2 regions of the Pseudoduganella rhizocola genome follow, and region 2 is predicted to be linked to the other one. Evidence: riboswitches for the same ligand, from Rfam matches in the RefSeq annotation. Region 2 holds a riboswitch; the other holds the start of a gene.
The links. A riboswitch is a leader RNA that binds a small molecule or an ion and turns the genes downstream of it on or off. The one in region 2 is predicted to bind thiamine pyrophosphate.
Positions count from the first base shown of each region.

Region 1: linked by a shared signal. The riboswitch ahead of ACJRPG_RS13765 (TonB-dependent siderophore receptor) and the one ahead of thiC (phosphomethylpyrimidine synthase ThiC) in region 2 are both predicted to bind thiamine pyrophosphate.

Region 1 is NZ_JBJQIK030000005.1:174,512-178,229, reverse strand. Features, by position in the region: gene ACJRPG_RS13785 (RNA polymerase sigma factor) at 1-703, shown strand, start outside; gene ACJRPG_RS13780 (GFA family protein) at 700-1,113, opposite strand; gene ACJRPG_RS13775 (Imm26 family immunity protein) at 1,117-1,575, opposite strand; gene ACJRPG_RS13770 (ferritin family protein) at 1,613-1,915, opposite strand; TPP riboswitch at 2,022-2,122, shown strand; gene ACJRPG_RS13765 (TonB-dependent siderophore receptor) at 2,178-3,718, shown strand, end outside.
Region 2 is NZ_JBJQIK030000014.1:2,771-6,488, forward strand. Features, by position in the region: gene thiC (phosphomethylpyrimidine synthase ThiC) at 1-1,860, opposite strand, end outside; TPP riboswitch at 1,936-2,038, opposite strand; gene ACJRPG_RS22605 (hypothetical protein) at 2,113-2,775, shown strand; gene ACJRPG_RS22610 (hypothetical protein) at 2,782-3,279, opposite strand; gene ACJRPG_RS22615 (valine--tRNA ligase) at 3,387-3,718, shown strand, end outside.

The DNA of each region.
Region 1 (3,718 bases), on a different contig from region 2:
CTCCGTGCTGCAGGTGGTTTACCTTATCTACAACGAAGGCTATTCGGCCAGCGCGGGCGCCGACTGGATGCGCCCCGCCCTGTGCGAGGAAGCCCTGCGCCTGGGCCGCATCCTGGCCGAGCTGGTGCCGCAGGAGCCGGAAGTGCACGGCCTGGTGGCGCTGATGGAGATCCAGTCTTCGCGCCAGCGCGCCCGCACCGATGCGCAGGGCGCGCCCGTGCTGCTGCTGGAACAGGACCGTGCCAAATGGGACCAGCTGCTGATCCGCCGCGGCCTGGCGGCGCTGGAGCGCGCCGAAAAGCTGGGCCGCAGCCTGGGCCCTTACGCGCTGCAGGCAGCCATTACCGCCTGCCACGCGCGCGCGCGCAAGGCCGACGAGACGGACTGGAACCGCATTGCGGCCCTGTACGAAGAGCTGGCGCAGCTGGCGCCCTCCCCCGTGATCGAACTGAATCGCGCGGTCGCCCTGTCCATGGCTTTCGATCCCGCTACCGGCCTGGAACTGGCCGACACCCTGCTCGACGAACCGGCGCTGCGCAACTACCACCTGCTGCCCAGTGTGCGCGGCCACCTGCTGTTCCAGCTGGGACGCCTGGGGGAAGCGCGCACGGAATTCGAGCGCGCCGCAGGGCTGACGCAGAACGAACGCGAACGCGCGCTGCTGCTGTCGCGCGCCGCGGCCTGCGCGTCCCCGCCGGGCTAAGGAATCTCGCGCGCGCCTTCGCTACGCGTGCGCAGGTAGCGCGGCAGCTCGTCGGCCAGGTGCAGCCAGTGCAGGCGGCTCTGCACATAGGTATGGTCGGCCGGCGGCGCCGCTTCCGGATCGTCCAGGCTGGCCGTGGTGATGTCCACGCACTCCGGATCGCGCTCGTCCTCGAAGGTCAGCTGGGTGCCGCACTGCGCGCAGAAGCCGCGCGCGGCGCCGGGACTGGAACGGAAGATGGCAGGCTGGCCCGCAGTGAAGCTCAGCGCGGCGCGCGGCACGCTGAACCAGGCCACGCAGGGCGCGCCCGCGATGCGGCGGCACATGCTGCAATGGCATAAGGTGCTGTGCGAAGCCGGCCCCTGCGCTGTGTAGCGCACCGCACCACAAAAACAGCCGCCTTCGAACATGGCTTACTCCAGCAGTTTGGTCAGCAGCAGCTCGGTGGAACCGTAGCCGTACAGGGTATCCAGCTCCAGGCCCTCGGTTTCGTAGGGCACGGAGACTTCTTTTTCCGGCTTGGCCGGGTCGTCGGAATAGGTGGCGCGCCAGGCCCGCTTCAGCGCATCGGCGCGGCGGATGAAGACAGGCACCGGCCAGTCGGCGCGGTCGAAGTGCCCGGCCTCGCCGAGGATGGGCCAGCGGCCATTGTCGAGCGCCATGTCGCCGGTGCGGATGGCCTTCAGCGCGTCGCTCGCGCGCAGGCCCTGCACCTGCTCCAGCGTGGGCAATTTCTCGAACTTCGGCCCGAACAGGTAGGCCAGCATGATCTTCCCTTGCGGGGACAGGCGGGCAACCAGTCCGGTGGCATAACCGCCATTCCTCAGCGGCACGGCAAACAGGCTTCCTTCCCGGTACGGCAGCAACTTCATTCACATCCTTTCCTTGCCGCCGTACCGTTGCGGAGTCTCAGTCTCCGTAGTGGTACTGGGCGGCGATCGGTCCCGCCTTGAACAGCGCTTCCTTCATTTCCTTGTCCAGTTTCGGATCGCGGCGGCGCACCCATTCCAGCAGCATCGCCACATGCTTGCGCGTGGCGTCGCGCTGGTACCCCATCACCAGCTTGAGTTCGGGGTCGGTGCAGGCTTCAAAACGCTGATTCTGCGTATCCAGCATCTCCAGCTTGCCGATCAGCGAAGTTATGGCCCGGTGCATGTCGAGCACCTGGGCGTTCAGCGCCTCCCGTGGCTCGACGACGTGTTCCTGCGTCATGGCAGTCTCCTGTAGAAATCTGATGAGCACATTGTCCGCCGCCGGGGCGCATTTCTCAAGTGTAGCGAGGGCGGCGAACAGGCGGCGCACGAAATGTGTTAAGCTTCGGCCTCGCTAGGGGTCCTGGGACTTGGATGTTCCGGGTGAGAGATACCCTCCGTACCTGATCTGGATAATGCCAGCGAAGGAAAGCGCAAAGTTGCATCCTCCCTCCTTTGAGTGCTCTCCCCGCGTTGGCTCGACCGAAGCATAAGAGCACAACATGACCAAGACGAAATTCGCAGCAAGCGCCGCCGCACTGGCCGTCGCACAAGCCTTCCCTTCCATCGCTGTGGCGCAGGCCAATGAGGCGCAGATGGCGGAAGTGGTGATTACCGCCACCCGCACCGCCGCCGAACGCGCCTCCGTAGCCGGCTTCTCCGACGCCCCGCTGCTGCAGACGCCTGCCTCTGTCAGCGTGATCACGCGCGAGCAGATGCAGGAGCTGAACATCCGCACCACCACCGATGCCTCGCGCTACGACGCCAGCATCAGCGACGCCTACAACGCCGTCGGCTATGCCGAGCAGTTCTCGATCCGCGGCTTCAAGCTGAATAACGCCAACAGCTACCGCAAGGACGGCCTGCCGATCTCCGCCGACACCCAGATTCCTCTGGAAAACAAGGAGGCCATCGAAGTGCTGAAAGGCCTGTCGGGCCTGCAGGCCGGCGTGGCGGCGCCGGGCGGCATCGTCAACTACGTGACCAAGCGCCCCACCAGCAGCACCCAGCGTTCCGCCCTGTTCGAAGTCAGCGAGCGCGGCACGCTGCACGGCGAGGCCGATTTCGGCGGCCGTTTCGAGGACCGCCGTTTCGGCTACCGCATCAATGTGGCGGCAGACCGCCTGCGCTCCTACATCAAGGGTGCGGACGGCCACCGCAACTTCATCTCCGGCGCCTTCGACTGGCAGATTTCGCCGCAGGCCCTGCTGCAGGTCGACGCCGATTACCAGAACAAGGCCCAGGTCTCCGCGCCCGGCTTCCAGCTCATCAACGGCGTATCGCTGCCCGGCGTGCCGGCCGATACGATGCTGAACAATCAGCCCTGGAGCTTCCCGGTCAAGACAGAGAGCAGCAATATCGGTGCACGCTTCCAGTACCAGTTCTCCTCCGAGTGGTCGGCCACCGTGAGCGCCAACCGCCATCTGTTCAAGCGCGATGACTACACGGCCTTCCCTTATGGCTGCAGCGCCCAGGAGCTGTACCCTGGCTTCTGCGCGAACGGCGACTACGATGTATATGACTACCGCAGCCTGGGCGAAAAGAAGAAGCCTGCCGCCGCACAGGCCATGCTGCAGGGCCGCTTTGCCACCGGCGCCCTGCGCCACGAATTCACCGGCGGCTTCTCCTACTACGAGAACCATGAGTACTGGGGCGACTACCTCTACGACTGGGCGGGCGTGAGCAATATCTACCATCCTGTGGTGGTGCCGCCGGTTGGGCTGAGCAGCGGCCCGGTATCCGAGCGCCGCAACGACCACGAACGCGCGCTATTCGTGCAGGACATCATCGGCTTGAGCAGCGAGCTGAAACTGCATGCCGGCGCGCGCTATGTGAAGCTGAAACGCAACGAGGTGGACGTGGCGCCGACGAATGCCAACTTCTGGCTGCCGAACGTTTCGCTGGTCTACAGCCCGCGCAGCAATGTGGCGCTGTATGCGTCCTACGCACAAGGCCTGGAACATGGTGGCATCGCGCCGATCGAAACCACCAACCAGAACCGCGCGCTGGCGCCGGGCAAATCGAAGCAGGTGGAATTCGGCGC
Region 2 (3,718 bases):
GCCACCGCTGCGGCGGAACTCCACGGCCTTTTCGCGCATGCCTTCGGCTGCCGCGGCGCGCACCTCCTGCGTGATCTTCATTGAGCAGAAATGCGGGCCGCACATGGAGCAGAAATGCGCCACCTTGGCGGAGTCCTTGGGCAGGGTCTCATCGTGGAACTGGCGGGCCTTGTCGGGATCGAGGCCCAGGTTGAACTGGTCTTCCCAGCGGAATTCGAAGCGCGCCTTGGACAGGGCGTTGTCGCGGATCTGCGCGCCGGGATGCCCCTTCGCCAGGTCGGCCGCATGGGCCGCGATCTTGTAGGTGATGATGCCCTCTTTCACATCGTCCTTGTCCGGCAGGCCAAGGTGCTCCTTTGGCGTCACGTAGCACAGCATGGCGGTGCCGTACCAGCCGATCTGCGCGGCGCCGATGCCGGAAGTGATATGGTCGTAGCCGGGTGCGATATCGGTGGTCAGCGGGCCAAGCGTGTAGAACGGCGCCTCATCGCACTGCTCCAGCTGCAGCGTCATGTTCTCGCGGATCAGCTGCATGGGCACATGGCCCGGCCCTTCGATCATCACCTGCACATCGTGCTTCCACGCCACCTGCGTCAGCTCGCCGAGCGTGCGCAGCTCGCCCAGCTGGGCTTCGTCGTTCGCGTCGTAGATCGAACCGGGACGCAGGCCATCGCCCAGGCTGAAGGACACGTCGTAGGCCTTCATGATTTCGCAGATCTCCTCGAAATGCGTGTACAGGAAATTCTCGCGGTGGTGCGCCAGGCACCACTTGGCCATGATGGAGCCGCCGCGCGACACGATGCCCGTCAGGCGCTTCGCCGTCAGCGGCACGTAGCGCAGCAGCACGCCGGCATGGATGGTGAAGTAGTCGACGCCCTGCTCCGCCTGTTCGACCAACGTGTCGCGTAAGATTTCCCACGTGAGGTCCTCGGCCTTGCCGTTCACCTTCTCCAGCGCCTGGTAGATCGGCACCGTGCCGATCGGCACCGGCGAGTTCCGCACGATCCATTCGCGCGTTTCGTGGATATGCTTGCCGGTAGAGAGGTCCATCACCGTGTCGCCGCCCCAGCGGATGGCCCAGGTCATTTTCTCCACTTCCTCGCCGATGGATGAAGTGACCGCCGAATTGCCGATATTGGCGTTCACCTTCACAAGGAAGTTGCGGCCGATGATCATCGGTTCCGATTCCGGGTGGTTGATATTGGCGGGAATGATGGCGCGGCCGCGCGCCACTTCCTCACGCACGAATTCCGGCGTGATTTCCGCCGGAATCGCGGCGCCGAAGGACTGGCCCGGATGCTGGCGCTCCAGCATCGCCGCCATACGCTCTCCCATCGGGCCGCTGGCCTTCAGCGAGGCCACATATTCCCGGCGGCGCAGGTTTTCGCGGATGGCCACGAATTCCATTTCCGGCGTGATGATGCCCTGCCGCGCATAGTGCATCTGCGTGACATTGGCGCCGGCGCGGGCGCGGCGCGGCTTGCGCGCCAGCTCGAAGCGCAATGCGGCCAGCGCGGGATCGGCCAGGCGCGCCTGGCCGAAGTCCGAGGTCGGCCCCGGCAGCTCCCCGGTGTCGCCGCGCTCCGCGATCCATGCCGCGCGCAGCGGCGCGAGGCCGGAACGGATATCGATGCGCGCCTCGGGATCGGTATACGGCCCCGAGGTGTCATACACCGTCACCGGCGGATTGACCTCGTGGCCGAAGGAGGCCGAGGTATCGGACTGGCTGATCTCGCGCATGGGCACGCGCAGATCGGGCCTGCTGCCCTGCACATGAATTTTTCGGGAATTCGGCAGCGGCGCTATCGCGGCGCTGTCGACCTCGGCCGTGGCGGCGAGGAAGGATGGATTGGCGTTCATTTGGCTCCTTTGAAGGCTCAGGAGCCAGCAAAGGAGTTCAGGCGACGCACGCGCAGCACGGCAGGCGTGAAGGCGCGGCGTTTCCACAAGCTTCCCTTCGCTGGCATTACCCAGATCAGGTTCGGAGGGTATTTCTCACCCACACGGCTCGCGCCGTGCAGGACCCCTAGCGTTGCCACCTTGCGGTGGCGCGTGAATTATAACCCCATCAAGTGAGCGCGTGTGGCTGCGGCGCTGATCTATAATCGCCACATGAATGTCACTGTCCTGCGTATTGCGGCGCTGTCGGCGCTGCTGGCTCTCGCCCCTCGCGCCGGCGCGCAGCTGAGCGAGGCCGAAACCGATTCCTTCTACCGCTTCTACCGCGGCCTGCATCCCGAAGTGCGCATGCCGCAGCCGGCTTTCAGCACCGGCGCAGGCACGGGCAAGCGCCAGCTCAGCGCCACGGTCGACGGCAAGGGACAGCGCGCCGTGCTGCCGCTGTGCCGCGCGCCGCGCGAAACCTTCGACTACACGCCGCACGGTCGGCCGGAGCAGCGCTGGCGTCCGCGCGGCGAGCCGCAGCAGGTGATCTGGATCCACCACACGCCACAATGCGGCCAGGTGCCTGATGATGCGGTGCGCCTGCTGGCGCCTGTGGCCGATATGGACGCCCTGCGCCTGCTGCAGCAATACCCCGAACTGCTCGGCAATGCGCGCCTGCTCATGGCAGGCAATACCAGCTGCGCGCCGCTGCGCAACAACGGCTTCCGCCTGACGGGGCTGGACCGCGCGAAGGACGGCCAGAACATCCTGGTCTTCGACAGCTCCCAGGGCGGCTCCGTGCGCATCACCACGCGCAAGTCGCGCAATGAATTCCAGGCCTGGGGCGCCAATTGTGAAGGGCCGCGGCGCGGACGCAAGGGCGGCAAATAGCCCTGCTTACTTCTCGTTGGCGATCTTCTGTACCAGCAGGAAGGCCTGGCGGCCGATGAGCGGCTCGGCTTCGCTGAAGGCTTTCTGGGCCTTCACGAAGGCCGGGCGCTTCATGTCGGCATTCTCCGCTGCCGTGTACTGCGGCTTGGTGTCGACCAGGCTGGCGCGGGAGTTATACATGGCATATACCGCCTTCTGGCCGGCAGGCGTGCGATAGTAGCGTGCCATTTCGGTGGCCGTTTCCGCTGTCACCAGCTGCGACACCGGCACCGCCAGGCGCGAGTAGATGGTTTGCGGTGCAATCTTGTCAACCTTTGCGTTGACCGCCTGGCGCTGCGCGTCGTTTGCGTAGCGGGCCATGCCGGCCTTCATGCGCACCAGTTTTTCGGCCTGCATGGCTTCCAGCAGGCCCTGCACCGCCTGCAGGTGGGCATTGTCCGGCGCCGCAGGGGCGGCCTGCACATTCAGCGACAGTGCCAGGGCGGCAGCAAGTATCCACTTCATTCTCCAACTCCTTATCATTTAAACATGAGGCAGGAGCTTACCATTTAAGGGAATAAGACCCCCGCTCCCTTATAATGGATGTTTTCGCCAAAAATTCACGCCCTATCATGGAATTAGCCAAGTCTTTCGAGCCTGCCGACATTGAACAGTTCTGGCGCAGCGAGTGGGAGAAGCGCGGTTACTACGCCGCGTCGATGGACCTCTCGAAGCCATCCTTCAGCATCCAGCTGCCGCCGCCGAACGTGACCGGCACGCTGCACATGGGCCACGCGTTCAACCAGACCATCATGGACGGCCTGACGCGCTACCACCGCATGCTGGGCCATAACACGGCGTGGATTCCCGGCACCGACCACGCCGGCATCGCCACCCAGATCGTGGTGGAGCGCCAGCTCGACGCACAGAAGATTTCGCGCCATGACCTGGGCCGCGAGAAGTT